3 regions of the Streptomonospora halophila genome follow, and region 1 is predicted to be linked to each of the others. Evidence: riboswitches for the same ligand, from Rfam matches in the RefSeq annotation. Region 1 holds a riboswitch; each other region holds the start of a gene.
What was found. Region 1 has a riboswitch for cobalamin ahead of ABEA15_RS19100 (putative cobaltochelatase). Riboswitches for the same ligand answer to the same signal wherever they lie in the genome.
Positions count from the first base shown of each region.

Region 1 (10,018 bases):
CCGAGGCCGCCGGCCACGCCGCCGAGATCGCCGCCCAGGCGGTGGCGAGCGCGCGCGAGGAGGCCGAGGCCGCCGCGGGCGCCGCCAGCGGCCAGGTGCCCGAGCCGCGCCCGCGCGACAAGGAGTAGCCCCGCCGCACCGCCCGCGCCGGGCGGTCCCGGCGGCGGCCCGCAGCGGGCCGCCGCCGGTCGCGGGGCGGATCAGACCAGCAGCAGCTTGCCGGTGGTGCGCCGGGCCGTGAGGTCCTCGTGGGCGCGCGCCGCCTCCTCCAGCGCGTAGCGCCCGCCGACGCGCACGTCCAGGCGCCCGGAGGCGACCAGCCCGTACACGTCCGCCGCGCGCTCCAGCAGCTCCTCGCGCGAGGCTATGTGGTGCGTGATGCTCGGCCGGGTCAGAAAGACCGAGCCGGCGGAGTTCAGCCGCTGCGGGTCCACGGGCGGCACGGCACCGCTGGCCTGGCCGAAGAGCGCGAGGACGCCGCGGGGGCGCAGCGACTCCAGGCTCGCGTCGAAGGTGTCGGCTCCGACGCCGTCGTAGACGGCCGCCACTCCGCGGCTGCGCGTCAGCTCGCGAACCGCGGGAGCGACGTCCTGGCGGGTGTAGTCGATGACCTCGTCGGCGCCGGCCTCGCGGGCGAGCGCCTGCTTGGCCTCGGTCGAGGCGGTACCGATGACGGTCGCACCGCGCGCCTTGGCCATCTGGACGAGCAGCAGCCCGGTGCCGCCCGCGGCGGCGTGCACGAGCACCGTGTCGCCCGGCTGCACGGCGTAGGTGGAGTGGGTCAGGTAGTGGGCGGTCATACCCTGCAGCAGCGTGGAAGCGGCCTGCTCGGCGGTGACGCCGTCGGGCACGGGCACGACGCGCCGGGCCGGGACCGCCGCGCGGTCGGCGTAGCCGCCCGGCAGCATCGCCCAGGCCACCCGGTCGCCGGGGGCGAACCCGGTGACTCCGGCGCCCACCGCCGCCACGCGGCCGGCCGCCTCGACGCCGGGGGTGAAGGGGGTGGAGACCGAGTAGGCGCCGCTGCGCTGGTAGACGTCGATGAAGTTGACCCCGCGGGCCTCGACGTCGATCAGCACCTCGCCGGAGGCCGGCTCGGGGTCGGCGGTCTCGGTGAGGCGCATGACCTCGGGGCCGCCCTGCTCTTCGATGACGATGGCGCGCATGCCTGACCCTTCCCGGTTGCCCAAGTGTGCGTGGGGTGCGGGCGGCGACGACGGCGGCCGCCCGCACCCCACCCTAGGCGTCGCCGCCGGAGCCGGCCGAGCTCAGCCGCTGCACCCCGAAGCGGTGGAAGCCGACCATCGGCGTGTCGGTCTCGCTGCCGCGGCGCTTGAGCGTCACGCCGGTGCCGCCCGTCTTGCCGCCGGCGAGCGGTTGGTCGTCGACCGCCTCCAGGACGTGCTCGCCGTTGACCCACAGATTGACGGCCAGGGTCTTCGCCTCCTCGTCGTACTCGCACGCCATGGCCACCGTGTTGGTGACGGACTCGCCGTTGCCGTCGTCGGTGCCGTCGCGCATGGGCAGCTTGTCCGGAGGCTGGACGTAGCCGCCGACGTCGTCCGTGGTGGCCATGGCGGCCTCGCCGGACTCGCCGCCCACGCGCCGGAGCTGCGCGCTGCCCCCGTCGAACCGCACCAGGCCCTCGTAGTGGGTGACCACGTCGTCCTCGGTGCTGCGGTGGAAGCACCGGAGGCCGTACTCGCTGTAGGCGGGCCCGGCCAGCGCCTCGGCCTCGGCCTCGACCAGGACGGCCTCGGGGTAGGTGCCGGTGTAGGGCGCGAAGGCGCCGATGCTGCCGTTGAAGTCGTTGTACTCCGACACGCGCAGGATCAGGCCGTTCTCCGGGTGGTAGGCGTACTCGGTGAACTCGTCCTCGGGGTCGTACTCGGTGGACTCCCAGGCGCTGCTCGCGAAGTCGTCCTCGTAGATCAGGGTGCCCTCGGGCGGACCGCCGCCGAGCAGCAGCACGGAGCCGAGCACGCCTCCGGCGATCAGGAGCAGAACTCCCGCGACGGCGCCGATGAGCAGTCCGGTACGGCCTCTGCCGGGCGCGGGGCCGCTCGCCGGGGCTGCGCCGCCCGCACCGGGCACGCCCGGCCCGCCGATGCCGGCCGAGGGCTGTCCGAAGGGCGGCGACCCGGCGTCATAGGGCTGCTGCGGACCGGAACCCCCTCCGTAGGGCTGCTGGGGTCCCGACGGGGTCCCGTAGGGCCCCGATGCCGAAGGACCGGCGCCGGGCGCGGGCCCGTACGGCGCCTGCGGTCTGGATCCCGGTCCGTACGGGGGCTGCGGGCCGGACGGGTGGCCGTAGGGCTGCTGCGGCGGGCCGGGCGGGGGGAAGCCGCTGCCCCCGGGCGCGTGTCCCGGGGCGCCCTGGCCGAAGGGTGCCTGGGGCCCCGGCGCGGGCCGCTCCGGTACCGGCGGGACGGCGTGGGTGGAGGGCTGCGTGGTCGGCGGCCGGGCGGGGGACTCGGGGGCGAGTGCACGGGTCGACTGCTCGGTCGGGACCGCGTCGGGTCCGGAATCGGGTGCGGCGCCTGCGCCCGCGCCCGGGGCCGCCGTCCCGGCGGCCCCGACGACGGACGGCGGGGTCCAGGACTCCACGACGGTGCTGTCGACGATCGCCTCGCCCGGGTCGTCCTCGCCCACGAGCATGCTCAGCAGCCGCTGGGCGGTGGGGCGGTTGCCCGGCTCCTTGTCCAGCGCGCTGCGGACCAGGTCGCTCAGCCGCAGGTCGAGCCCCTCCAGGTCGGCCTCGCCGGAGCTGATCAGGTGCAGCACGGCCGGCACCGTCTGGGCGTCGAAGGGCGCCTTGCCGATACCGGCGTAGGCCACCAGGCAGCCCCAGGAGAAGATGTCGGAGGCGGGCGTGATCGGGCCGCCCGCGATCAGCTCGGGAGCCAGGTAGGAGGGCGTTCCCATCAGCTGGCTGGAGCGGGTGACCGCGCTCTCGTCGTCCATCGCGCGGGCGATGCCGAAGTCGATGACCTTGGGTCCCACCGCCGAGAGCAGCACGTTGCCGGGCTTGAGGTCGCGGTGGATGACGCCAGCGCGGTGGATGGCGGTCAGCGCCGCCGCGACGCCCAGGGCCAGGCTCTCCAGCGTGCCGCCGCGCATCGGGCCCTCGGCGCTGATGGCCTGGGCGAGGTTCGGTCCGGGCACGTACTCGGAGACGATGAACAGCGGGTCGCCGTCCAGGCGGGCGTCGAGTACCCCGGCGGTGGAGAAGCGCGCGACCTTGCGGGCGGACTCGACCTCGCGCGCGAAGCGGCGGCGGAAGTCCGGGTCGTCGGTGAGGTCGGGGTGGATCAGCTTGACGGCCACCAGCCGTTCGGCGGTGTCGCGGGCAAGGTAGACGGTCCCCATGCCGCCGCGCCCCAGCCTGCCCTCGATCCGGTAGTCGCCGAGCTGGTGGGGGTCGCCGGTGCGCAGGGGTTTGGCGCGCTCGTGCCCGATGTCCGTCACAGTGCTGCGTTCCTTAGGCCGGCAGGCGATTCGGGGTCTCAGCGTACAGACGCCCCGGACAGGGCGAGTCGGGGCGGGTTCGCACGAGTTCGCCGACTGGGGGCGGGGTGTTCCTGATATTAGACAGGATGCGGCGCGTCGCGGTTCCGCGGATCCACAGGATCGGCTAGTGTTAGCACACACGTTCGAATAAGCGCCTGTTCTTCCCCGCAGGCCCAGGCCGCCCGATCGAGGGCGCCGCAGCTTGAGGGGAGTGTCGCCAGTGGGCCACGTCTACGGTGTGCCGGTCGCGGTCACCGAGCACGAGGGGCGGCCGGTGCGCTTCGTATGGGAGCACCGGGTCTACAACGTCCGCCACATCGTCGACCACTGGGTCACCCTGCGCGCCGACTGGTCACCCGAGGTGCAGGAGCACCTGCCCCAGCGCGCCCACTGGCGGGTCGAAGCCGGATCCTCCGGCGCGCTGGGCGTCTACGAGCTCCAGCACGACTCCGCCACGGACCGATGGCTGCTGGCGCGCGTCTGGGACTGACCCCGCCGCCTGGCCGCATCCGGCCGCATCAGGTCGCGGGCGCCGCGACCTGGCCGCGACCTACAGCAGCGGTCGGCGGCGGCCGTGGCCGGTGGCGCGCTCGAAGGCGCGGCCGATCTCCAGTACCCGCCGGTCGGCCCGGTGCGGTCCGGCGATCTGCAGGCCCACCGGCAGCCCGCCCGGCGTGAACCCGCCGGGCACGGCCAGCGCCGGGCAGCCGGTGACGGTGATGTGGTAGCAGGAGCGCATCCAGTCGAGGTAGGTCTGCTGCTCGGCGCCGTCGATGTCGGCCGGGTACTCCAGGTCCGCGTCGAAGGGCGCCACCTGGCTCACCGGCAGCAGCAGCGCGTCGTAGCGCTCGAAGAATTCGCGCACACGGTGGTAGATGCGGGTGCGCTCCAGTTCGGCGCGCGCCACGTCGGCGCCGGAGAGCTTGCGGCCCTCGTCGATGTTCCAGGCCAGACTGGGCTTGATCCGCGGGCGCTCGCGGTCCAGCAGCGGTCCCAGCGTCGCCTCGAACTGCCAGGCCCGCAGCGTGCGGAAGACGTCGTCGGCGCCGGAGAGGTCGGGGGCGTCCTCGGCGATCTCGCAGCCCAGCTCGGAGAAGACCTCCAGCGCGGGCGCCAGGGCCTCCGTCACCGCCCGCTCGCACGGGGCCGACCCGCCGAGGTCCGGCGACCACGCCAGGCGCAGGCCGCGCACGTCGGCTTCCAGCGGCGGGGCCAGCGCCGCTCCCGACTCGCCGAGGGCGACGGGGCTGCGCGGGTCGGGGCCGGCGATCACCGACAGCAGCAGCGCCGCGTCGTCGACCTCCCGCGCCATCGGGCCCTGCACCGACAGCTGCGACCAGCCCAGCGGTGCGGGGTGCTGCGGCACCCGCCCCGGCGACGGCCGCAGCCCCACCACGTTGTTGAACGACGCGGGGTTGCGCAGCGACCCGCCCATGTCGGAGCCGTCGGCCATCACGTGCATGCCCGCCGCCAGCGCCGCGGCCGCGCCGCCGCTGCTGCCGCCCGCCGAGCGCGCGGTGTCGTAGGGGTTGCGGGTCAGCCCGAACACGGGGTTGAAGGTGTGCGATCCGGCGGCGAACTCGGGGGTGTTGGTCTTGCCGATGGTGATCGCCCCGGCAGCGCGCATCCGCGCCACCACCAGTTCGTCGCGGTCGGGCACGTGGCCGGCGAAGACCGGCGAGCCGAACGTGGTGCGCACGCCCGCGGTCTCGTGGGTGTCCTTGTGCGCCATCGGCAGCCCGTGCAGCGGCGGGGGTTCGCCGCCCGAGGCCAGCAGTTCGTCGGCGGCGTGCGCCTCGTCCATGGCGCGCTCGCCGCACAGCGTCACCACGGCGTTGACGGCCGGGTTCACCGCCTCGACGCGCTGCAGGTGCGCGGCCACCACCTCGCGGGCGGAGACCTCACGTGCGCGCAGCATCCGCGCGAGCTCGCGGGCCGGTCGGCGGGTGATGTCGGCGGTCTCGTCGTCGCGCATCGCGGTAGGGTCCTCCGGTCGTCTGATGCCGCCCCGCAGGCCGCGGGCCGGGCGGGCGCTGGTGTCCGGGTGCGGCCATCCCATCCCGATCGGGGCGCCGCCGCAAGGGTGATCGTCGCCGGAGCGCCGCCCCGGCGGCGGGCGGATCTCGCCGAGGCCGCTGCGCTGCGCGGCGGTGGACGCGGTGGAGGCCGGACGGGCGCGGTATGAGACTCTTGTTGGCGGTGCCGGCGCCGGGCGTACCCGGCCGGGAGCGTCCCGGCCGCGCCGCGGCGCGCAGGAACCCGGTGTGAATCCGGGACGGTCCCGCCACTGTGACCAGGGAGCGGCCCCGCAACGAGCGCCACTGCCGGAACCCCTCCGGTGGGAAGGCGGCGGGCGAGCGGTGATCTGGAAGCCAGGAGACTGCGCGGCACCGGGCAAGACCCCTATGGGCGTGGACTCCCGAGGAAGGACTGACCCGCGTGAGCGCTCCTGCTCGCTACCCCTTCAGCGCGGTCGTCGGCATGGACGACCTGAAGCTCGCGCTGCTGATCAACGCCGTGTCCCCGGACGTCGGCGGCGTACTGGTCCGCGGTGAGAAAGGGACCGCCAAGTCGACCGTGGTGCGCGCCCTGGCGGCGCTGCTGCCCGACCTCGACGTCGTGCAGGGCTGCCGGTTCGGCTGCGACCCCGCCGCCCCCGACCCCGAGTGCCCCGACGGCCCGCACGCCGACTCCGCGGTGCCCGGCGAGCGCCCCGCGCGGCTCGTCGAACTGCCGGTGGGCGCCAGCGAGGACCGGCTGGTGGGCTCGCTGGACATCGAGCGGGCGCTGACCGAGGGCGTCAAGGCCTTCGAGCCCGGCCTGCTCGCCGAGGCGCACCGCGGCGTCCTCTACGTCGACGAGGTCAACCTGCTGCACGACCACCTCGTCGACCTGCTGCTGGACGCGGCGGCCATGGGCACCTCGCACGTTGAGCGCGAAGGCGTCTCGGTGCGCCACGCCGCGCATTTCCTGCTCGTGGGCACGATGAACCCCGAAGAGGGCGAGCTGCGGCCGCAGCTTTTGGACCGCTTCGGCCTGACCGTGGAGGTCGCCGCCACCCGCGACCCGCAGCTGCGCGCGGACGTGGTGCGCCGCAGGCTCGCGTTCGAGGCCGACCCCGAGGGCTTCGCCGCCGGCTACGCGCGGGACGAGGCCGAGCTCGCGGGCCGCATTCTGGCCGCCCGCAAGCGCCTGCCGGGTGTGGTGCTCACCGACGCCGCACTCCGGCAGGTCACGGCGGTCTGCGCGGCCTTCGACGTCGACGGCCTGCGCGCCGACATCGTCACCGCCCGAGCCGCCATGGCGCTGGCCGCCTGGCGCGACCACGGCGAGGTGGCACCCGAGGACGTGCGCGACGCCGCCCGCCTGGCGCTGCCGCACCGGCGCAGGCGCGACCCCTTCGACGCGCCCGACCTGGACGAGGACCGGCTGCAGGAGGCGCTGGACCAGGCGGGTGATGCGGACCCAAAAGACCCGGGTGAGCCGGACGGCGCCGGCGACGACACGGGCGGCGGTGGCGGCGGCGCCGAGGCGCAGGGCCCGGACCCCGGATCCTCGGCGGAGGAGCCCTCCGCGCAGCCGGGCGACGGCGACGGGCAGGGCCCGCAGGACTCCGGTCCCGACTCCGGCGAGGCGCCCGGCGGCGACGCCGGGGGCGCCCCCTCGGGTCCCCGGCCGGCGGGCTCCGGCGACGCCGACGACGACCCCGGTGGCGAGCAGTCGCCGCCGCGGCCCCAGGACCCGGGCCGGGGACCGCAGGCGGAGGCCGGCGAGACCTACCGGCCGCGCCTGTTCAGCCTCGACGGCGTAGGCGAGGGCGCGCCCGGCCGCCGCTCCCGGGCCGAAACGCCCTTCGGCCGCACCTCGGGCGCGCGCGTGCCCCGTTCGGCGGTGCGCGGTCTGCACCTGACCGCGACCCTGCGCGCGGCGGCGCCCTATCAGCGCGCCCGCGGCCGTAGGGGGCCGGGGCTCATCGTGCGCCCCGGCGACCTGCGCGAGTCCGTGCGCGAAGGCCGCGAGGGCAACCTCGTGCTGTTCTGCGTGGACGCCAGCGGCTCCATGGCCGCCCGGCAGCGGATGCGCGCCGTCAAGGGCGCCGTGCTGAGCCTGCTGCTGGACGCCTACCAGCGCCGCGACAAGGTCGGTCTGGTCACCTTCCGCGGCACCGGCGCCCAGGTGGAGCTGCCGCCGACCTCGTCGGTGGAGGCGGGCGCGCGCAGGCTGCGCGAGCTGCGCACCGGGGGGCGCACCCCCCTCGCGGCGGGGCTGGCGCGCGCGGCGGAGGTGCTGCGTGTGGAGCGGCTGCGCGACGCCGCCCGCCGGGCGCTGCTCGTGGTGGTGACCGACGGGCGCGCCACCCGCGGCGGGCTCGACGAGGCGCTGCGCGCCGGCGCGCGGATCGGCGCCCGGGGCGTGCACGGCATCGTCGTCGACTGCGAGTCGGGGCCGGTGCGCCTGGGCCTGGCCCAGCGGCTGGCCGCCGAGATGGGCGGCGAGTCGGTGCACCTGGAGGAGTTGGGCGCCGACGCGCTGAGCGGCCTGGTGCGCTCCACCCGGCGCGCCGCCTGAGTACCCGTCGGGCGAAGCGCGTCCGACGCGCCGCCCCGGACGCCGGTCGTCCGCAGCCGCGCTCCGGCGGCGCCCGGACCCGCGGCCTCCGGCGTCCGAGAAACGCGAGAAGTCCGAGAACCGAGGGGAAGAGACCACGATGCCGCAGGGCAGACCCGCCTACGTGCCCGACGACGGACTGACCACGCGCCAGCGCCGCAACCGACCGCTGCTGATCGTGCACACCGGCCCCGGCAAGGGGAAGTCGACCGCCGCGTTCGGGCTGGCCACCCGCGGCTGGTCGCAGGGCTGGGACATCGGCGTCTTCCAGTTCGTCAAGTCGGCCAAGTGGCGCATCGGGGAGGAGCGCGCGCTGCGCGTCCTCGGCGAGTCCGGCGAGGGCGGCCGGGTCGACTGGAACAAGATGGGCGAGGGCTGGTCGTGGATCCAGCGGCAGGGCACCGAGGAGGACCACGCCGCCGACGCCGCGGAGGGCTGGGCCCAGATCAAGCGCGACCTTGCCGCCGAGACCTACCGCCTCTACGTGCTCGACGAGTTCACCTACCCCATGAAGTGGGGCTGGGTCGACGTCGAGGACGTGGTCGAGACGCTGGCGCAGCGCAGCGGCCACCAGCACGTGATCGTCACCGGCCGCGACGCCGACCCCCGGCTGCGGGAGGCGGCCGACCTCGTCACCGAGATGACCAAGGTCAAGCACCCCATGGACGCCGGCCAGAAGGGGCAGCGCGGCATCGAGTGGTGAGCTGACGCGGCTCCCGCCCGCCGCGCACCGGACGTTCCGCGCGCTTTTCGGACGTTTCCGCGAGGCGGCAGGGGAACCGGTGGTGGGCCCGCCTCCGCGCGGGCCGCCCTCGGCGGGGCCGGGCGGGACGCCGGTCCCGCCCGCCGGCGACGCAGACGAGGCGCCGCGGACGCGGCCGCGAACCGGGCTCCGGGAGGAGGCCTACGCGGCGCCGGCCGAGGGGGATGTCGGGCCGTGGGCGGCCTGCCTCCACGAGGACGTCGTCTGGACCGCCATCGGCACCTCTCAGCGTGGTCGGGCGCCTATCACGGCAGGCAGGCCGTGCTGACCGAGCTGCTCGGCCCTCTGCAGGCCCGGCTCGCGCCCGGTGCGCGGTCGCGCCGCACCGTTCCACCGCCGAGGGAGACCCGCGTGGTGGTCGAGGCCGCCGGCCCCGGCGACGCGACCGCGACCGGCCGCGTCTGCGAGAACGAGTACCGCCGGGTGTTCCGGATGAAGGGCGGGCACGGCGGTGCGGGTCGAGGAGTACGCCGACACCGAGCTGATGGCCGCGGTCCCGGGCGCTTCCGCACAGCCGCCGCCCGCATGAGCCTCCAGCCGCTCGGCCGAGCCGGCGTTGGGCTAGGCGGTGCCGTCCCGGCCCAGGTCGGCCGGGATGAGGCTGTAGACCGCCAGGTCGGCGCGGCCCTCGTGCAGCGGCATCGCGTTGCGCTCGGTGCCCTCGTAGGTGAACCCCGCCTTCGCGGCCACCCGCCGCGACGCGGTGTTGCCCGCGGCGGCCTTCAGCTCCACCCGCTCGAAGCGCCGGTCGAGCAGCGCCCACCGCGAGAGGGCCACCACCGCCTCGGTCGCCAGCCCGCGTCCCCGCGCCCACGGCCCCATCCAGTAGCCGACCTCGGTGGAGCTCGCGCGCCACATGGTCCGGGTCAGGCCCACCGAGCCGGCGTAGGCGCCGGTCTCGGCCTCCACGGCCGCCCACTGCTGGCCGTCACCGCTCACCCGCGCGTGCGGCGCGGACACCAGGCACCAGTCCTCGGCGTCGGCGCGGGTGTAGGCCTTGCCGGGGCGCGGCATGGGCAGCCAGCGCTGCACCCCGGGGTCGCCCGCGCCGCGGAAGACGGCGTCGATGTCGTCGCCGGTGTGGGCCCGCAGCACGAGCCTCTCGGTGCGCAGCACCACCGACGGCATGAGCGGCGA
Region 1 is NZ_BAABIK010000024.1:51,335-61,352, reverse strand. It holds gene ABEA15_RS19125 (SPFH domain-containing protein) at 1-128, shown strand, start outside; gene ABEA15_RS19120 (quinone oxidoreductase family protein) at 201-1,166, opposite strand; gene ABEA15_RS19115 (serine/threonine-protein kinase) at 1,240-3,468, opposite strand; gene ABEA15_RS19110 (DUF6504 family protein) at 3,731-4,000, shown strand; gene ABEA15_RS19105 (amidase) at 4,061-5,485, opposite strand; cobalamin riboswitch at 5,763-5,893, shown strand; gene ABEA15_RS19100 (putative cobaltochelatase) at 5,950-8,079, shown strand; gene cobO (cob(I)yrinic acid a,c-diamide adenosyltransferase) at 8,219-8,821, shown strand; gene ABEA15_RS19090 (GNAT family N-acetyltransferase) at 9,443-10,018, opposite strand, start outside.

Region 2 (10,018 bases), on a different contig from region 1:
GAGCGGATGCGCACGCCGGTCACCCGGTCGGCCAGCGCCAGCACCGCGGCTGCGGGCTCGGTCTCGGCGACCGTGCCCCCCAGGCCCACGGCGCCCATCTGGGCCTCCAGGGAGTCGGGGCGGGTGCCGCGGCGCACCCGCGGCGTGCGGGCGTCGAAGAAGGTCTGCAGCACGCCGTCGATGACCCAGCGGAACTCGTAGCGGTGGCCCATCAGCACGCGCACGGAGACCAGCTCGGTCTCGGCCGAGAGCGCGCGGTAGCACTCGGGCCGGGTGGCCCGGCAGCCGGTGGGCTCGATGATCACCGTCCAGCCGCCCACCGACAGCGCGTGCACGGTCATCGGCGGGCGGTCGTCGGCGCAGCAGAGCGCGGCCTCGACGGCCTCGGCGATGGGCAGGCAGCGCATGTCGCGCTCGGCCACTCCGAGCCGCCCCAGAGCGGCGGCCTTACCGAGTCCTCGGACGTAGGAGAGGCAGTACGCTTCGGCGAGGTCCGGCTGAGTCTCCCGCAACCAGGCATAGTCGCGGGCCAACGCAACGGCCATCGGAATTCCCTTCACGTCCACGGGGCACGCTGTGGTGGCTGCTCACATCGTCGGGAACGACCGCCCTCATCCTTCGCGTTCCCCAGGGAGCCCCGCTCAAGCGGGCCGGTAGAGGACACGTCGGCGCGGTTCGGCGGTCCCTGCGCGGGTACCCGGGTATCCGGCGGGGTCCGTCCCAGTGCCACGGCGCCCCAGCCTACGCGCGCACGCGGGGTGCCCCGCACTGGGGACACCCCGCGTGGTGTCGCCGCTCATCCGCGGTCGGCCAACCCTCCGCTTCGGCGAAAGCCCGGGTCACGGCCTCGCGTCAGTTCGACGGGCTCGCCGAGGCCGACGGTTCGGGCTTGGTCGGGTGGCCGTCGATGTACTTCTTTCCGGGGTCGGTCTCGCCGAGCAGTTGCGACACCGTGACCATGGTGTAACCCTTCTTGTCCAACCGCTTGAGGATCTCGGGTACGGCGTCGATCGTCGAGCCGTGGATGTCGTGCATCAGCACGATCGACCCGGGCCGGGCGCGCTCGACGGCGCGGTCGCTGACCAGATCCGCATCGTGGTCGCGCCAGTCGTTGGTGTCGATGCTCCACAGGATCTGCGCCTGGCCGAGCTCCGCGGTGACGTCGGCGACCCCCTCGTCGGTGGCGCCGTAGGGCGGGCGCATCAGGTCCATGCTGTAGCCGGTCTGGCGCCGGACGAGCCCGTTGACCGTCGCCAGCTCGTCGTCGATCTCGCCCTTGCCCAGCGACGTGAGGTCCGGGTGGTGCACCGTGTGGTTGGCCAGCTCGTGTCCCTCGGCGTACTCGCGGCGGACCGTGTCGGGGAACTCGCGCACGGGCACGCCGGTGACGAAGAACGTCGCCTTTGCGTCGTACTTCGCCAGTGCGTCAAGCAGCTCCGGCGTGCGCCCTCCCGGACCGTCGTCGAAGGTCAGAGCGATGCACTTGGAGTCGGGATCGTCGCAGTCGACCTCGTCGGGGTCCGTGGCGAACGTCCCCGGGACGCTGCCCTCGGGCGGGCTGTCCTTGGGGGCGCTCGCGGCGTTCTCGATCTCGAACCCGGGCGTGACCACCACGGCCGCCTCGCGGGCCCGCTCGCCGAACGAGGACAGCAGCGGCGCCGCCTTCTTGCGGGGCACGACGGCGCGGACCCGGCCCTTCTTCGCCGGGGCGATCTGACCCTCGTCGAACTCCACCACGAGGCCGCCGTCGGGGTTGAACCCCACGGAGTCGTACATCTCTGCGATGGGGTGCAGCTTCGAAACGTCGACCCCGTCGCGGTCTTTCAGCCGCTTCTTGACCAGCCCGTCGAGCTCCTCCAGGCTGCCCTGGCCGTCCAGCAGCTCGGTGGAGTAGGCGGTGCGGCCGGACTCGGTGTTGTACCAGTAGGTGGAGTAGCCGGTGCGCTCGCCGTCGCCGTCCTTCTCGTGCTGGGTGAGGCGGACCGCCAGGACGTTGCCGCCCGCGGCGCTCACCTGCCAGTCGACGGTGTAGGACTTCGCGCCCCGCTCGGCGCTCGCGAAGTCCCGCGCCTCCTGCGCGGTGATCTCGCCGAGCCGCTCGGTGAACGGGCCGGCCTTGGGCACGCGCGGGTAGGACACGTGCGTCTCCACACCGCCGTCGAGGGTCTTGGTGGAGGTCTGCTCCTCCAGGCCGGGGATGTGCTCCGTGTCGACGGCGGTCAGCTCGTCCGGTGCGCCCGTGGCGGGCGTGGCCCGAGGCGAGGCCGACGCCGAGGCGTCCGACGCCGCCGGGTCCGCATCGCCGCCCGTGCAGGCGGTCAGCGCCAGAAGCAGCGCCAGAGCCGCCGCGCCGGGTGCCGTACGCACGGTTGCTGATCGGGGACGGGGCGTGACGGTGCCTGGCCGTGACCCCGGATGCGAGCCGACTGGCTGGTGCTTCAACTGGTGCGCGTCCTTCACGGTTCTGGAGTCGGGTGCCGGTGAATGTGTCGCCCTGGGAATCCGCGCGGGTTCCGCGAATGACATATCGATTCGGACACGGTCCATCGGTCGAGGGTAATCTCCGCAGGGGCGAATTAGGCGACAGAAGACGTCATGTTGCAGCCAACAACCGCACAAGGTTGGCAAAGCCCGCCGCAGCGGATCGGTCTCGCGTTCCGTCGGAGCGGTTCGGGGCGGCGGCGGCCACCAGGCCTCGTCCGGTGGCTGTGCGGGCCCGGGAACGCTGTGTGGGGAGGCGTCCACGGGCGGCCGTGACTGCCTGGACTATAGTTGCAGCCGCGGTCGGTACACGCACGTTGCGCCGTGCGTGTCGCAAGAGGGAACCCGGTGCGAATCCGGGACTGCCCCGCAGCGGTAAGTGGGAACGAAAGCCGTCATCGGCACTGGGCGTACGCGCCTGGGAAGCGGCGGCCGGTAGGAGGAGCGGCCCGAACGGGGGCCGTGCCGCGCCCACGAGTCCGAATACCTGCCACCGCCCGCGGGCGAACGCGCCCGCGGTGGTCCGTGCGCCTCGAGGGAGGGCCAGGGCGGTGACGCGTGTGCGCTCGCACACCCTCTCCCGCGGCCGCGGATCGTCCGGCTGATCGACGAGGGAGAGAACAAGCCATGCGAGAAGGCCACACGTCCGCGGGCGGTGCCGCATGATGCCCACGACCGTCCACGGATACCCGCGCATCGGCGGCGACCGGGAGCTCAAGCGCGCCTGCGAGTCCTACTGGGACGGCCGCTCCAGCGCCGCCGACCTGGACGCTGTCGCCGCACGCCTGCGCCGAGGAGTCTGGGAGTCGCTGCGCGACGCCGGGATCGGCGCGATCCCCTCCAACACGTTCTCCTACTACGACCACGTCCTCGACGCCGCGGTCCTGTTCGGGCTGGTGCCCGAGCGCTTCCGGGCGGCGTTCGAGGCCGCCGAGGACCGCGAGTCCGAGCTCGCCGCCTACTTCGCCATGGCGCGCGGGACCGGCGACCTCCCGCCCATGGAGATGACCAAGTGGTTCGACACGAACTACCACTACCTGGTCCCCGAGCTGTCGCCCGCGACGCGGCCGCGCCTGGCGGGCGGCAAGCCGCTGTCGGAGTACACCCAGGCCAAGGGGCTGGGCGTGCCGACCCGGCCGGTGCTCGTGGGGCCGCTGACGCTGCTCATGCTGGCCAAGCCCGCCGCGGACGCCCCTGAGGGCTGGCGGCCCCTGGACCTGCTCGACGACCTGCTGGGGTGCTACTCCGAGCTGCTCGCCCGGTTGTCGGCCGTGGGCGCCGAGTCGGTGCAGATCGACGAGCCGATCCTGGCGAGCGACGAGGGCCGCGCCGAGCTTGCGTGCCTGGAGTACGCCTACGGCCGCCTGGGCGACCAGGCCGGGCGGCCCGACCTGCTGGTCTCCACCTACTTCGGCGCGATCGGCGCGCAGGCGCTGGAGGTGCTCAAGGGCACCGGTGTCGAGCGGATCGGCCTGGACTTCGTCAGCGGCCCCGAAGGGGTCGGCGAGCTGGCGCGGGTCTCCGGCCTGGGTGACAAGACACTGGTCGCGGGTGTCGTCGACGGGCGCAACGTCTGGCGCGCCGACCTGCCCGCCAAGCTGTCCACACTGGGCTCGGTCCTGGGGCTCGCCGGCCGGGTGGAGGTGAGCACCTCGTGCTCCCTGCTGCACGTGCCGATCGACCTGGACGCCGAGCCCGGCATGGACCCGGCGGTGCGCGAGCGGCTCGCGTTCGCCAAGCAGAAGGTCGACGAGGTGGTGCTGCTCGGCCGCGCGCTCTCCGAGGGGGACGAGGCCGTCACGGCGGAGCTGAAGGCCGCCCGCGGCGCCCCGCCCGCGTCCTTCACCAACTCCCGCGTGCGCGCCCGGTTGCAGGCGCTGGGCGGCGAGACCAGCCGGGTGGGGGACGAGCAGCGCACGGTCGCCGGCAAGGAGCCCGTGCTGGCGACGACCACCATCGGCTCCTTCCCGCAGACGCCCGAGGTCCGCAAGGCCCGCGCCGACCACCGGGCTGGGCGCATCGGCGGAGCGGAGTACGAGCGCCTGATGCGTGCGGAGATCGACCGCGTCATCAAGCTCCAGGAGGACATCGGCCTGGACGTGCTCGTGCACGGCGAGCCCGAGCGCAACGACATGGTGCAGTACTTCGCCGAGCAGCTCGACGGCTATGCCACCACCGCCAACGGCTGGGTCCAGTCCTACGGGTCGCGGTGCGTGCGCCCGCCGGTCCTCTACGGCGACGTGTCGCGCCCCGAGCCGATGACCGTCGACTGGATCACCTACGCCCAGTCCCGCACCGCCCGGCCGGTCAAGGGCATGCTCACCGGCCCGGTGACCATGCTGGCGTGGTCGTTCGTGCGCGACGACCAGCCGCTGGGCGACACCGCCCGGCAGGTGGCGCTGGCCCTGCGCGACGAGATCGCCGACCTGGAGAAGGAGGGCATCCGCCACATCCAGGTCGACGAGGCCGCGCTGCGCGAGCTGCTGCCGCTGCGTGAGGAGGCGCGTGCCGGCTACCTGGCCTGGGCCGTCGACTCCTTCCGGCTGGCGACCTCGGGCGTGGCCGCGAGCACCCGGATCCACACGCACATGTGCTACTCGGAGTTCGGCAGGATCGTCGGGGCGATCGAGGCGCTGGACGCCGACGTCACCAGTGTGGAGGCCGCCCGCTCGCACATGGAGCTCGTCGGCGACCTCGCCGCGAAGGGGTACCGCCGGGCGATCGGCCCGGGTGTCTACGACATCCACTCCCCGCGGGTGCCCTCGGTTCCGGAGATCGAGGAGTCGCTGCGCAGCGCGCTGAGCGCGCTCTCGCCGGAGCAGCTGTGGGTCAACCCCGACTGCGGACTGAAGACCCGCGGGTACGCGGAGGTCGAGCCGGCGCTGCGCAACATGGTCGAGGCGGCGCGGCGGGTCCGCGCCGAGCTGGGGCGTGCTTGACGGGCCGCTGAGGTAGGGCGGCCGTAGGCGGGCCGGGGCGCCGCCCCGGCCCGCGACCGCGCACTCGGCGGCCGCAGGAACCGGGCACGCGGGCACACGAACCCGCGGGCACACGAACCCGCGGGCACACGGGCACGCGGACACACGAAGGGGGTGCGGCCCGCGGGCCGCACCCCCTTGCTCGGCTCGCGCGCAGTGCGCGGCGGCCGTCAGCCTCCGATGGGGCTGAGCGACTCCTCGCCGAGGTCGTGCATCAGGCTCTCGACGTCGGAGAACTCCAGCGGCGCCGGAGTGTCCTCGTCGGCGGAGAGGCCGGGGGAGAGGGAGTAGCGCACCTCGACGTTCATGTTGCCCTGGCGGATCAGCATGGTGGAGACCGAGTCCTGGGTGCTCAGCACGACCTCGGTGGAGAACACCAGCACGGCCTCGTCACCCAGGTCCGCCTCCTCCTCGTTGTGGACCTCCAGCTCGCTGTAGCTGTTGCTCTCGTCGGTGGCGTAGTCCAGGTTGGACTGGAACTCCTCCTTGGCGCCCTCGATCGAGTCGGAGCCGCCGTAGGGGGTCTGGTAGGTGAGCGAGAGCCCGCCGTAGGTCTCGCCCTCGCCGTCGACGTACCAGTTGCACGACGAGGAGGAGTCGGTGAGGTTCTTGCTGCCGTCCTGGATGCCGTGCTCGGCGAGCATGTCCGCCGGGATCGCGGAGCAGGGGTCCTCGGGCAGCGCGTAGGGCGGACCGCCGGCCTGCTGGGTGTCGTCCCCGGTGTCGCCGCTCGGGTCCTCGTCCGGGGGCTGGGTGGTCTCGTCCGGCGTGTGGGTGGGGTCGGTGACGGGGGGCTGCTCGCCGGGGGTGCGCAGCAGCACCACCAGCACGGCGATCACCAGTACGACGATCACCGCGCCGCCGCCGATGACGATGAACAGGCCGGCCTTGCTCTTCTTGGGCGGCGGGTAGCCGCCGCCGGGGTCCATCGGCCCGCCCGGCCCACCCGGCCCGCCGGGGCCGTAGGGCGGCTGGCCGCCGGCGAACATCTGCTGCTCGGCCGGCTGCTGGAACTGCGGCCCGCCGGGAGGGCCCTGGGGGGCGTAGCCGCCGGGAGGGCCGTAGCCGGGCTGGCCGCCCGAGGGATCGTTGTAGGGGTCGCCGTAGGGACCGCCCTGGGGCTGCTGGGGGTACGGCTGCTGCGGCGCCTGGTAAGGCCCGCTGCCGTAGGGCTGCCCGGGAGGGGGAGGAGGCGCACCCTGGTCGGGTCCGGGCTGGCCGTAGCCGCCGTAGGGCGGCTGCTGCCCGCCCGAGCCGCCCTCGCCTTCCGGATACTGCGGAGGCTGTGTGTAGGGCCCGTTGTCGCTCATGACTCCCCTCGCGCCAGCTGAATTCGAAACGCTGTCTGAGACGCGCGTCGGCGTGCTTCCGGTTCCACCACCCCTGCGGCCGCCCTCGGTCGCCGTGGGCGGGCCGCGGGGGGACGCGCGTGCTCCCGGACCGGTTCCGGGCGCAGGTGTGACCGCGCCGAAGGCACGGGTCGTTCACGGCCCCCGGCCGCGTCGCGGCCGACCGTGCCCGCGGGTGGAGGTTCGCGGACCGGGGCCGGGGTTCGCATCCTAGCGTCCGAGTGTGCACGCGAGAGTGACGGGGGAGGGCCGAACCTGCGGATATCGTCACCGTTTCGTGCCAGGACCGTACTCTTTCGTGTCCTGGGCAGCGAGGTTTGCGGTACCCGGTAGGCGGTGCCGCAACCGGGGCCGGAACCGGACGCGCCCGCGGGGACCGTGCCGCGGCGGCGGATCGTTGCCCGATCGCAACGGCGGAGGGAGTACGGGACCTGGCGGCGGACTACGGTGGAAACCGCTTCCTCTCATCCGTCCGGGACAGCCCCCGGTCCGCGCGGCCGCAGGGGCGGGAAGGCCCCCATTGCCATCGTCGGACTCCGGCGGCCCCGCGCCGCCCTCCAAGCAGCGGCGCCGAAGCGGCTACGGGCCCTTCGCCTGGACCGTCTTCGTCCTGGCGATCGTCTCGGTCCTGGCCCTGCTCGGCGGCTGCGTGTCGGTCCTCTACGGCCCGCTGGTCACAGGCGGCACCTGAGCGCCGGGACCCGTCGACGGGGACCGGGCCGCCGCTCGGGAAGCGGCGGCCCGAGCGTCGGAACGGCCTTAGAACATCGAGATGTGCACGTGGTCGTAGTGGTTCTCGGTGATGCTGCCGCGGTCCTCCATGGGGCGCCAGCCCTCGCCGCCGCGGCGGATGTCCCAGATCTCCTGGCGGTAGATGACGTACATGATCCCCAGCCGATCGGCGTTCTTCTGCGCCCAGTCGGCGATCCGCTGGCCGCGCTCCACCTGCTCGGGTGAGGGCATCTGCCCGTTGGCGTCGACCATGAAGTCGCAGGCGCGGCCCTTGGGGTGCTCGCCCACGACCCACCCGCCGTCGGGCCGGTAGCAGCCCACTCCGCCGGTGCCGGGGCTCTCGCCGAACTTCTCGATGACCAGCCTGCGCATCTGCTCGGTGCGCGGGGTGATGTTGTAGGGCCCCTGCATCTCCTGGACGGGGTAGTCGGCGATCATCTTCTGCACGTCGGCGCGCCGGTCCTCCAGCTCGTCGAGGTCCTTCTCGACCTCGTCGACCTTCTCCTCGGCGTTCTGCTGCGCCTTCTCGTCGCGTTCGATGGCCTGTTCGAGCTGGTCCACCTTGTCCTGGTTGGTCGCCGAGAGGTGGCCCACGAGCTGGGCCTGGTCGATGATGGCCTGCGGGTCGTCCTCGACGAACATGGCCAGGGCGGGGTCGAGGCCGCCGCCGGTGTAGCTGGCGACCGCCAGCTGGCGCACCTGCTTCTGAGCGTCCCCGACCTCTTCGCGGGTGCTGTCGGCGCGCTCCTCGGCGGCCTGGGCCTCCTCGATCACCGCGTTCATGTCGTTCAGCTCACCGCGGTACTCGTCGCTCAGGCTGTCGGCGCGGTCGCGGAGCTCGGACAGGCTCGGGTCGGCGGGCAGTGGCGCGGCGCTGGACGGCAGGGAGACCAGCGAGCACGCCGCCAGCACCGCGGCGGCCAGGGCCGCGGCCGTGCCGCGGCGGCCGGCTCCGGGCGGGTCGTCGAGGTCGCGCGGGCACGGGGGATCAGGCGCCCAGAAGTCGGCGAAGTCGTTCGCTCGGTCGGGTCGTTCGGACTCCACGTGGGTCGCTCTCCTCGGCTGGCGCGCCCGCCGGACGGGGAGGCGCGCTCTCGATCGGATGCGCGGTGCGACTCGGCGCGGCCGCGTAGGCGGATCAAGGGCGCGCCGAGCGCCTGCGAACAGGCCGGTGTTTAACTTGTCGCAGGCTAGGGCAACTATCTAGGTTTGCCAATCGATGGCCCGCCTGAGGGGCGCCTTTGATTCTACGGAGGCTCCGGGGGCGGGCGGGGCGGGCGCGCCGGAACGGATCCGGGCCGGTGGGAGCCGTGGAGGGAGCCCGCGTCCCGGCGCCGGGCGCCGGGACGCCGTGCGTCGCGGCCGGGTGCGGCCGAGCGGGACCTTCTTCGCCCGTCCAGCCGATTCCCAGGTCAACCGTGGGTCACCAGTGTGTTCGGACGGTGTGTCCGAACGCGCCCCGCGGTGCTGAAGGGGGTCGTGGGACGTCATCACGGTAACGGTTGGGTTTCGTCGAGGGGTCCGGGCATTGACTGCGCGAGTGTGACCCGATTCTCTTATGGGAGCGCTCCCAAGAGGGGGTACGGGGACGCGGTCAGATTGGAATCCTCGTGTGACGTAAGGGGTCGCAGATGTTTAAGCGTAGGCGCGGTGCCAATGTGGCCACCGCGATGCTGGGCGGCGGAGCACTGCTCCTCGCCACCGCATGCGGTGGCGGAGGAAGCGCCGGCGACGGCGGTGAGATCGAACTCGTCCTGGACACCTTCGGCGTCATGGGCTACGACGCGCGGATCAAGGCGTTCGAGGAGGAGCACCCCAACGTCACGGTCAAGGAGCGCAACGTCACCGACCTGGCGAACTACACCCCGCAGCTGCAGCAGAACATCGCAGCCGGCAGCGGCGCGGGCGACGTGGTGGCCATCGAAGAGGCCAACGTCGCGCAGTTCTTCGCCCAGCCCGACCAGTTCGTCGACCTGAACGACCACGGCGGCGCCGAGCTGGAGGACGACTTCCTGGCGTGGAAGTGGGACCAGGGCCACGGTGCCGATGGGCAGCTGCTGGGACTGGGCACCGACATCGGCTCCATGGGCATGTGCTACAACGTGCCCCTCTTCGACGAGGCGGGCCTGCCGACCGAGCCGGACAAGGTCAGCGAGCTGTGGCCGACCTGGGACGACTTCACCTCCACCGGTGAGGAGTTCATGGACGGCGACACCGGGGCCTCCTTCGTCTCCTCCATCCAGCCCTACTACCGGGCGGTGCTCGCCCAGTACGGCGGAGAGCCCTTCCAGAACCGCCAGGGCGATCTGGTCATCGAGCAGACCGACAGCACCCGCGAGGCCTACGACACGGTGACCGCGATGGCCGACGCCGGCCTTTCGGGCAGCCTGCCGATCTGGTCCGAGGAGTGGAACGCCGGCATCCAGAACAACTCCTTCGCCACGCTGCCCTGCCCCTCGTGGATGCTCGGCCACATCG
Region 2 is NZ_BAABIK010000020.1:16,956-26,973, forward strand. It holds gene ABEA15_RS17180 (DUF6461 domain-containing protein) at 1-545, opposite strand, end outside; gene ABEA15_RS17185 (polysaccharide deacetylase family protein) at 853-2,367, opposite strand; cobalamin riboswitch at 2,768-2,990, shown strand; gene metE (5-methyltetrahydropteroyltriglutamate--homocysteine S-methyltransferase) at 3,147-5,420, shown strand; gene ABEA15_RS17195 (DUF3558 domain-containing protein) at 5,630-6,769, opposite strand; gene ABEA15_RS17200 (hypothetical protein) at 7,329-7,499, shown strand; gene ABEA15_RS17205 (coiled-coil domain-containing protein) at 7,568-8,584, opposite strand; gene ABEA15_RS17210 (extracellular solute-binding protein) at 9,172-10,018, shown strand, end outside.
Region 2: it holds a riboswitch for cobalamin, as region 1 does, so the genes downstream of both, metE (5-methyltetrahydropteroyltriglutamate--homocysteine S-methyltransferase) here and ABEA15_RS19100 (putative cobaltochelatase) in region 1, are expected to answer to the same signal.

Region 3 (10,018 bases), on a different contig from region 1:
TGACCAGCTCGGCCAGCTCGTCGAGTGCGACCGCGTCCAGCTTGACGACGACCCAGCCGTAGCCGCCGGCGGTGAACTGCTCCTCGAAGACCGCGGGGCGCTCGGCCACCAGCGCCTGCTGCTCGGTGATGGTCTGCTTCAGACCGACCGTGCGCGTGCGTTCCCAGAGGAAGCCGAACCCCCTGCCGCGCACCTTGAACGAGGTCCAGTCGCGCGCCTCGCCCTGCTGGACCGAGGGCAGGGCGCCGACCAGGCGCAGGAAGTCGTCCACATCGGCGGCCATACCCCTATAAAACCATGCCCGGGGGACGGAAGCGGATTCCCCACCGCGCCCCGGGGACGCGACCGCCCGCGGAGGGGGAGCCGCCGGCGGCCGCCACCGCCGTGCCTCACCAGTCGTGGAGCGTGCCGTCGGCGAGCCGGTTGTAGGGCAGGTACGCCTGAACGTAGGGGTACCTGCCCGCCTCGTCGGTGTCGAGGTCGACGCCCAGGCCCGGCTCGTCGCCCGGGTGCAGGTACCCGCCGCGCCAGCTGAACGACTGCCGGAACACCTGGTCGGTCCGGGCGCCGTGCTTCATGTACTCCTGGATGCCGAAGTTGTGGACCGACAGGCCGAGGTGCATCGCCGCCGCCATTCCGACCGGCGAGACGTCGGTGGGGCCGTGCATGCCCGACTTGATCTGGTACTGCGCCGCGTACTCGAGCACCTTCTTCAGGTGGCTGATGCCGCCGGTGTGGGTCACGGCGGAGCGCACGTAGTCGATCAGCTGCTCGCGGATGATGTGCTGGTAGTCCCACACCGAGTTGAAGACCTCGCCGATGGCGAGCGGCGTGGTGGTGTGCCGGCGCACGAGCCGCAGGGCCTCCTGGTTCTCGGCGGGGGTGACGTCCTCCAGCCAGAACAGGTCGTAGGGCTCCAGCGACCTGCCGAGCTGCGCCGCCTCGATCGGGGTGAGCCGGTGGTGCGCGTCGTGCAGCAGGGGCGGCTCCGGGCCGAACTCGTTGCGCACGGCCTCGAAGACGGCGGGCACGTGCCGCAGGTAGCTGCGCGTGTCCCAGTCCTCCTCCGCGGGGAGGGAGCCCGGCTGGGCCGGCTCGTGGTCGTAGCGCACGCTCTTGTCGGCGTGGCGCGTCTCGTTGGAGGCGATGCCGTAGATCGACTTCAGGCCCGGGACGCCCGTCTGGACGCGGATGGCGCGGTACCCCTGCTCCTGGTGGTCGCGGATGCTGTCGAACAGCTCCTCCAGGCTCCGGCCCGACGCGTGGCCGTAGGCGAGCAGGCCCTCCCGCGAGGCGCCGCCGAGCAGCTGGTACACGGGCAGCCCGGCGACCTTGCCCTTGATGTCCCACAGGGCGGTGTCGACCGCGGCGATCGCCGCCATCGTGACCGGGCCCCTGCGCCAGTACGCGCCGCGGTAGAGGAACTGCCAGGTGTCCTCGATGCGGCTCTCGTCGCGGTCGATCAGCAGCGGCACGACGTGGTCGCGGAGGTAGGCCACCACCGCGGACTCGCGCCCGTTGAGGGTCGCGTCGCCGAGGCCGGTCACCCCGTCCGCCGTGGTCAGCTTCAGGGTCACGAAGTTCCGGTCGGGGCTCGTGACGATCACTTCGGCGCGTGTGATGGCCATGTCTTCCTCGTCGCACTGGGGGTGAGCCGGACGCGGCGTGCGGGCCGGCGGCCGGATGGACGGCCATACTCTCATCGGCGTCCGGGAGCACGGCCACCGGCGGTCCGACTCACTGCGCGCCGACGAGGCCGCGGCTCCGCCGGTTCGGGCGAGGGCCCGCACCCGGCTTCCGGTACGTGTCCCTGCGGCGGCGGCCTCGTCGGGAGTCTGCGACGGCGGGATCGGGCGGCCCGGCCGGTCGGCGAGGACCGGCCCGGCCGGTCGGCCGGTCCGCTCAGAGGGTGCGCCACGTGATGTAGGGCGGGAGGACGTCGTCGACGTCCCAGCTGATCCGGTTGTCGACCGAAACCACGCCCTCCAGCCCGGCGGCCATCCGCGTCAGGCAGGCGGCGGTGCTGCGGTGCAGCGCCGAACCCGTCAGCGTGACCACGCCGTCCTCGACCGATGCGGCCGCCACCGTGCCGTGGACCGCACTCGTGGTCGCGCCGATCTCCCGCTCGACCGCCGCGGCGATGTCGCCGTCCGCGCGCTGGAACACCCGCAGCAGGTCGCGGCGGGAGGCGATGCCCAGGAGCAGGCCGCCGTCGTCGACGACGGGCAGCCGCTTGACACCGTGGCGCTCCATGAGGCGGGCGGCCGCGACGACCGACGCGGTCGGCGCGATCGTGACCGCCGGGCGGGTCATCACGTCGGCGGCGGTACTGCCCGCCGCCTTGTCCTCGGCGGATTCGGTCAGCAGGCCGCCCGCGCTGAGCCGGGCACGCAGCCGAGCACGTGCCGGCGTCCGGTACGGGCGGCGGTCGCCCGCGGTCGTGAACTCCTCCTTGTGCAGGAGGTCCTCCTCGCTGACGACGCCCACGACGCGCCCGTCGGCGCCGAGCACCGGCAGGGCGCTGACGCGCCTCTCCACCAGCGCGCGCACGATGTCCCGATAGCCGGTCCGCTCGTCGACCGTGGCGACACCCGTGGTCATGACGTCGCCGACTGTGCTGTCCATCCGGTTCCCCCCGTGCCGGTCCCGGACGCCGCTCGGGCCTCCGGGACGTCCCGCTCTCCGCCGTCCACGTTCCTCCGAAACCCGCCCCGCCGACAGAGCCGGCCTGCCCGGCCCCGCGCGGCCTTCGTTCCCGCGTACACGGGACCTCGGTCCCGCCGGCGGGCGCGGCCGGGGTGCAGTCGTGCGGCGTCTGCCTTCGCCGGAAGGCGGCGCGGTCCGGCGGCCGTGCCGCGGGCGGACGGTGGGTCCGCCCGCGGCGGTCGGTGTCGACGACCTGGACGGCGCGGAAGGGCGGCCGCAAGCCTGCGCGTATCGGGCCGTGCATCCGCGGGCGGACGGTGGGGGGCGCGGGGCGCGCCGGGTGGGAGCGTGGGGCGGAGCTGGCGGCGCGCCGGTCGGCCGCGTGCGTACGGTCGTGTTCCCGGCGCGTTCTTCTGCTTCCAGCCTCCGCCGCGCGCCGCTGAGCCGACCGTGCCCGCGGGCCTGTGGGGGGGCGGACCTTCGGCCCGGACGGCGGCGACCTCCGCCGTCCGCCCGGGGCCCCGCCGTTCCGCCCGGGCCTCGCCCGGCGGGCCCGTTTCGAGGCGGAGGCGCCCCTCGCTCCAGCGGCGGCGACGCGGTCTCAGTGCTTCTCGGCGCGCAGGACGGCCACCGGTACGGCGCTGTGGGAGAGCACCGACTGGCTCACCGATCCCAGGAGCATCCCCGTGAAGCCTCCGCGCCCTCGGCTGCCCACCACCAGGAGGTCGGCGTTCTCGGACGCGTCCACCAGCACACGGGCGGGGTGGCCGGCCTCGACCAGCTCTTCCACCGCGACCTGCGGATAGTGCTCGCGCCGGCCCGCCAGGGACTCCGACTGCAGGCGGCGGGCCTCCTCCCTGGCCGCCGCCTCCTCGGCGGAGTCGAAGGCGTAGCGAGCCGGGACCTCCAGCGAACCGAGGCGTCCACTGGAGAACCGCGCGTGGGCGGTCACGGCGCGCAGCGCGGCGCCGCGCCCGGCGGCGGTGGCGAAGGCCCACGCCGCCGCCGAGTGCGCTGCGGGCGAACCGTCCAGGCCCACGACGATGCGCCCCGCGGCCGGTTTGGGCTCGCGGTCGGGCACCACGACGACGGGGCAGCGGGCCGTGGCCGCCATCTCCATCCCGGTCGAGCCCAGCAGCGCCGCACCCAGCCGGCTCCGCCCGCGGGACCCGATGACGGCGAGCTCGGCCTCGGCCGCCTCCAGCAGCAGGATCGGTGCGGCGTCGCCGACGTCGAACTCCGCCTCCACCCGCAGGCCCGGCACGCGTTCGACGGCCCGGTCGCGGGCGTGATCGACGAGGCGGAGGGCGAACTCCTCGATCGAGTAGTCCGGTATACCCGCGGGCACCGTGTGGTAGAGCGGCCAGTCGAAGGCGTAGACGATGCGCAGCCGCCGGTCGCGCCGAAGCGCCTCGTCCGCGGCCCAGTCCAGGGCGCGCAGGCTGCCCTCCGTCTCGTCGACCGCTGCCAGAACCGGCGCGCCAGATCTGTTCTCCATCGCTGTCTCCCGCCGTCGCCCGGGGCTTTTATGACCGACGGTAGGCAGGCGGCGCGGCCGCGGGCAGCGGCGAAGGGCGGTGGCGCGCGGGCCCTGCGCCCGCGGAGGAGGGGACCTTCGGCCCGGCGGAGGCGGGGCTCAGTCGGCGTCGCGGCGGTGGGGTTTCTGCGACTTGAGCTGGGCGGCGTAGGCGGCGGCCTGGGTGCGGCGCTGCATCTCCAGCTTCGCCAGCACGCTGGAGACGTAGTTCTTGACGGTCTTCTCGGCCAGGAAGATGCGCTCGCCGATCTGGCGGTTGGTCAGCCCTTCGCCGATCAGCTCGAAGATCCGCCGCTCCTGGTCGGACAGCTCGGCCAGGGGGTCGGTGCGCTGGGCGTCCTCGCGGATGCGGCGCATCATGCGGGCCGTGCTGCGCGGGTCGAGCAGGGACTCGCCCGCGGCGACCGTGCGGATGGCGCCCACCAGGTCGGAGCCGTGGATCTGCTTGAGCACGTAGCCGGAGGCTCCGGCCATGACGGCGTCGTAGAGCGCGTCGTCGTCGGCGTAGGAGGTGAGCATGAGGCAGGCCAGGTCGGGCAGGTCCGAGCGCACCTGGCGGCAGACCTCGACACCGCTGCCGTCGGGCAGGCGGACGTCGAGCAGGGCCACGTCGGGCCGGACCGCGGGAATGCGCGCGGTCGCTTCGGCGGCGCCGGCGGCCTCGCCCACCACCTCGATGTCGGGCTCGTCGCCGAGCAGGGCGCCGACTCCGCGGCGCACCACGTCGTGGTCGTCGACGAGGAACACGCGGATGGGGGCGTGGGCCTCGGCCATGGCAGGTCACCTCACTCTGCTGCGGCGGCGCTGCGCTTCGGCCGCGCACCTCCGCCGTCTCCCGGACTGGCGTACCCGCTCGCGACGCCGCTCCCACCCGCCGGGCGCGCCTGCGAGAGGCGGGACGCGCCGCCGCACGCCCGCGAACAGCGAAACCGCACGTGCGTGCGCATGCGCGGACGACGGCGGTCGCAGAAGAGGGGACGGAGGTCCCGGCCCGACCGGGACCTGCGCCCGAACGCACGGCGTCCGCCCCGCCCCTCCGACAAGAAAGCGCGACCGCCGACCGCGCCGGTGCAGGAACCGCGGCCGCCCCCTTGGGGGACGTGGCCGCGCCCGCGGCTCCGCGAACCGTCCGGCACCCCCCGGGCGGCCGACCGCTCCCCGGGCCCGAGGGCCGAGAGCGCGGCGTGCTAGCGTCGGCGGCGCCGTGGTGAACGGGAATCCGGTGTGAAACCGGTGCGGCCCTCGCCACTGTGATCGGGAGTGCTGTGTCGTTCGTCCGAACGGGCCACTGGGGCGCGATCCCTGGGAAGGCCGGACACAGCGCGCGTTCACCCGTCAGCCAGGAGACCGGCCACGGCACCGCACGACCCGATTCCACGAGGACCTGGAAAAGGCGGTCTCATGGCCCCCGTATCTTCATGTTCACCCCGTGCCGCGTGCGCGATGGCCGGCGTCGTCCTGCTCGCCGGCTGCGGCGCCCCCGCCCCCGAGCAGTCGGTCGGCGAGGACGCCGTCACCCGTACCAACTGCGGGATCGACGTCGCCGTGGAGGCGCCGCCCGAGCGTGTCTACGCCGCATACCAGCCCGGCATCGAGGTCGCCCACGCCCTCGGGCTCAGCGACCGGCTGGTGGGAACCGCGTTCCTGGACGCCGAGGTGCTGCCCGAGTACGCCGACGAGCAGGCCGCGGCCGACTACGTGCCGACGCTCCCGAGCAGGGAGGGACTGCTGGAGACCGACCCCGACTTCGTCATCTCCGGATTCAACGGGTTCTTCGCCGAGAACAGCCCGGACCGCTCGGTCGGCACCCGCGCGAGCCTGCGCGAGCTCGGGGTGCAGAGCTGGATCCTCAGCCCGCTGTGCCCCAGCGAGGACGGGCTGACCGACCGGGCGATCGACCCGGAGTCGGTCCGGGTGGACAGCGTCTACCGGGACCTGCGCGACCTCGGCGCGCTGTTCGGCGCCGAGGACGAGGCCGAACGGGTGATCGCCGACATGCGGGAGCGGATCGCCGCCGTGGAGGCGAAGGTGGAGGGGGCCGAGCGCCCGTCCGTGGCGATCGTCTCCCCCGGCGAGGACGGCGGCTACCGGGTGGCGAGCGGAGTGGACTTCGGCACCCGGATCATCGAGCACGCGGGCGGCGTCAACGCCTTCGCCGACCTGACCGGGAAGCGCAACGTCGACGTCGGTGTGGAGGAGCTCGTCGAACGCGATCCCGACGTCATCCTCACCGACGCCTGCTGCGACGCCGAGATGACTACGCAGGACGCCCGGGACGAGGTCCGGGCGATCAAGTCGGACCCGGCGCTGGAAGGGGTGGCGGCCGTCGCCGAGGGCGAGGTCCACCCGTTCCTGTTCGCCGACCGGGCGGCCGGGGTACGGGCGGCGCACAGCATCGAGCTGGTGGCCTCCCGCATCCATCCGGACCTGGTCGAGCAGTAACCCGTGACCAGTGCGACCGCGCCGCCCGGGACCGGATGCGCCACAGCGCCCCGGGCGCCGGACGAGCCGCGCCGGGGCCTGCTGTCCGGCCGCGCCGGCCGGGCGGCGGGCCTGGCGTCGGCCGGTCTCGTGCTGGCGGCCGCGTGTGCTCTCTCGCTGGTCACGGGCAACTACGCCCTGTCCTTCACCGACGCGGTCTCGGCCCTGGTCGCGCCCGCCGGCAGCGAGGCCGACCGGATCGTGTGGCAGGTGCGCGTGCCCCGCACCGCGACCGGGGTGCTCGCCGGGGTCGGCCTGGGCATCGCGGGTGCCGTGATGCAGGGGCTGACCCGCAACCCGCTGGCGGGGCCGGGCATTCTCGGCGTCAACGCCGGTGCGGCGTTCGCCGTCGTGGTCGCCATGTCCGTTTTCCAGGTGGGCGCCCTCACCGGCTACCTGTGGTTCTCCTTCGCCGGGGCCGCGCTGGCCGCGGTCTTCGTCTACGCACTCGGTTCGCTCGGCGCCGGCGGCGCGGCGCCGGTGAAGCTCGCGCTGGCCGGTGCGGCGCTCAGCGCCATGGTGGGATCCGCGACCACGGCCATCACCCTTCTCGACCCCTCCGCACTCGACGGCTTCCGGTTCTGGACCGTGGGTTCGCTCACGCGCGCCGACACCGGGCAGCTGCTCGTCGCCGCCCCGGCCGTCCTGGTGGGCCTCTGCCTGGCGGCGGCGGTTCGCCGCGAGCTCAACACGGTCGCCCTCGGTGAGGACATGGCCCGCGGCCTCGGCACGCGGCTCGCGTCGACCCGTGCGCTCGGGGCCGCCGCGGTCGTGCTCCTGGCCGGAGCCGCCACGGCGATCGCCGGGCCGATCACGTTCGTCGGCCTCGTCGTGCCCCATATCGCGCGGGCGCTGACCGGACCGGACTACCGGTGGATCATGCCCTGGTGCCTGCTGCTGGCGCCGGCCGTGCTGGTGCTCGCCGACGTACTCGGCCGGGTGCTGATCCGCCCGGAGCAGCTCCAGGTGGGCATCGTCACGGGGCTGATCGGCGCGCCCTTCTTCATCCACCTGGTCCGCAGGCGGAAGGTGGCGCAGTTGTGACCCCTCAAGACCGCGAGGCACTGGTGCTGCGCAGCCCGCGCGCCCGCGTCGTGTTCGTGCTCGGGCGCCGGTCCACCGTCCTGGCGGCGGCCGTCTGGCTGCTGGCCGGCGGCGCCGCCGTGCTGTCCCTGACCCTGGGCCAGTACGACATCGGGGTCGGCGGGGTCCTGCGGGTACTGGCCGGGGGCGGCTCGCTCATCGAGTACGACGTCGTCGTGCGCAACCGGCTGCCGCGCGCCCTCACCGGCCTGGGGGCGGGGGCCGCCTTCGCCCTGTCGGGGGCGGTTCTGCAGCGGATCTCAGCCAACCCCCTGGTCAGTCCGGACGTGATCGGCGTGAACTCCGGCGCCGCCTTCGGCGCCCTGACGGTACTGACCGTGTACGGCGGCACGGGGCTGCACACCGCCGCCGGCGCGCTCGCGGGGGCGGCGGCCACCGCCGGGGCGATCTTCGCGCTGTCGGCCGGGCGCGGTCTGAGCGGCTACCGGCTCGTGCTGGTCGGCATCGGTGTCGCGGCCATGCTGACCTCGGCCGTCTCCTTCCTGCTCACCCGGGCGGACTACCACCGCGTGCTGGCCGCCTCCGCCTGGCTGACCGGAAGCCTCGCGAACCGCAGCGGCCTGCACGTCGCGATCGTCGCCGCGACCCTCGCGGTCGCCGCCCCGGTCCTGGTCGTGCTGGCGCGCCGGATCCGGCTGCTGGAGCTGGGGGACGATCTGGCCGGGATGCTGTCCGGGCGCACCGCGAGCCCCAGGCTCGCCCCGGCGGCCGTGGCCGTGGCGCTCGCCGCGATGGCGACGGCGGCGGCCGGCCCCATCGGCTTCGTCGCCCTGGTGGCGCCCCAGATCGTCCGCAGGCTGCTCCCCGGCCGCGGGGCCCTCCTCGCGCCCGCAGCGGCGGTCGGCGCCCTGCTCGTCGTCGCCGCCGACCTCGCCGCCCGGCTGCCGTTCACCCCGGTGGAGCTGCCCGTCGGCGTGATGACGGGGGTTCTGGGAGCACCGGTGCTGCTGTACCTCCTCGCCCGCGCCAACCGGATCGGACACACAGGATGACGCGTTCGCCCACCCCGCCGGCCTCTTCGCCCTCTCCGACCACGCTGGCCGCCGCCGACCTCTGCCTCGGCTACCGGTCGGCGGGGACCGTCGTCGACCGGGTCTCGGTAACCCTGCCGCCGGGAAAGGTCACGGCGGTCGTCGGCCCGAACGGCTGCGGAAAGTCGACCCTGCTGCGCGGACTCGCCCGCCTGCTCGCACCGCAGAGCGGCACCGTGCTGCTGGACGGCGCCGACGTCTCCCGGCTCCCCGCCAGGAGCCTGGCCAGGCGGCTGGGCCTGCTCCCGCAGCAGCCGGTCGCTCCCGACGGCATCACGGCCGCCGACCTCGTCGCGCGGGGGCGCCACCCGCACCAGCGGTGGTTCCGCCAGTTCAGCGACGCCGACGCCGAGGCGGTCTCCGCGGCGATGGCCGTGACCGGCGTGACCGAGCTCGCCGAGCGCCCCCTCGACGAGCTCTCCGGAGGCCAGCGGCAGCGGGTGTGGATCGCGCTGGCGCTCGCGCAGGATCCCGACGTGATGCTCCTCGACGAACCGACGACCTACCTGGACCTCGCGCACCAGGTCGACGTGCTGGAGCTGCTCACCGACGTGAACCGGCGGGACGGCCGCACGATCGTGCTCGTGCTGCACGACCTCGACCTCGCCGGCCGCTACGCCGACCATCTCGTCGTCATGAAGGACGGCGGCGTCGTCGCGCAGGGACCGCCGCGGGAGGTCGTCACCGCCGAGACCGTGGAGGCGGTGTTCTCGCTGCCGTGCATGGTGATCAGCGATCCGCTCACCTCGACGCCGATCGTGCTTCCCCGGCCCCGCCGGTAGCGCGGCGCGCGCGGCGGCCGACGCCGGGGTCAGGCCCCCTCAGCGAAGCCGTCCCCCGCTCATCCCGGCGGGACGACGCCTCAGCGCTCCAGGACGGGGGTGTCGACGTCGATTTCGGTCCCGCTCTCGAAGTGCAGGGTCAGAGCCACGGTGTCGCCGGCGGAGAGGTCCTCGGGCAGCTCCATCAGCATCAGGTGGTAGCTCCCGGACTCCAGCACCAGCTCGCCGCCGGCCGGCACCGGGGCCCGCTCGACCGCCTCCATCGTCTTGGCTCCGCTGTCGGCGGTCACGGTGGTGTGGACCTCGGTCGTTCCGGCCGCAGGGGTCTCCGCGTCCACCAGCGCGTCGTCCCGGTCCCCGACGTTGCGCACGGTCAGGTAGCCGGCGGCCGTAGCCGGGTTCGCGGGTTCGGGTATCCACGCCCCGCCGACCTCCAG
Region 3 is NZ_BAABIK010000019.1:122,574-132,591, reverse strand. It holds gene ABEA15_RS17080 (MmcQ/YjbR family DNA-binding protein) at 1-283, opposite strand, end outside; gene manD (D-mannonate dehydratase ManD) at 390-1,628, opposite strand; gene ABEA15_RS17070 (CBS domain-containing protein) at 1,903-2,625, opposite strand; gene ABEA15_RS17065 (universal stress protein) at 3,248-4,144, opposite strand; gene ABEA15_RS17060 (response regulator) at 4,283-4,957, opposite strand; cobalamin riboswitch at 5,372-5,553, shown strand; gene ABEA15_RS17055 (ABC transporter substrate-binding protein) at 5,627-6,625, shown strand; gene ABEA15_RS17050 (FecCD family ABC transporter permease) at 6,629-7,708, shown strand; gene ABEA15_RS17045 (FecCD family ABC transporter permease) at 7,705-8,760, shown strand; gene ABEA15_RS17040 (ABC transporter ATP-binding protein) at 8,757-9,581, shown strand; gene ABEA15_RS17035 (copper chaperone PCu(A)C) at 9,662-10,018, opposite strand, start outside.
Region 3: it holds a riboswitch for cobalamin, as region 1 does, so the genes downstream of both, ABEA15_RS17055 (ABC transporter substrate-binding protein) here and ABEA15_RS19100 (putative cobaltochelatase) in region 1, are expected to answer to the same signal.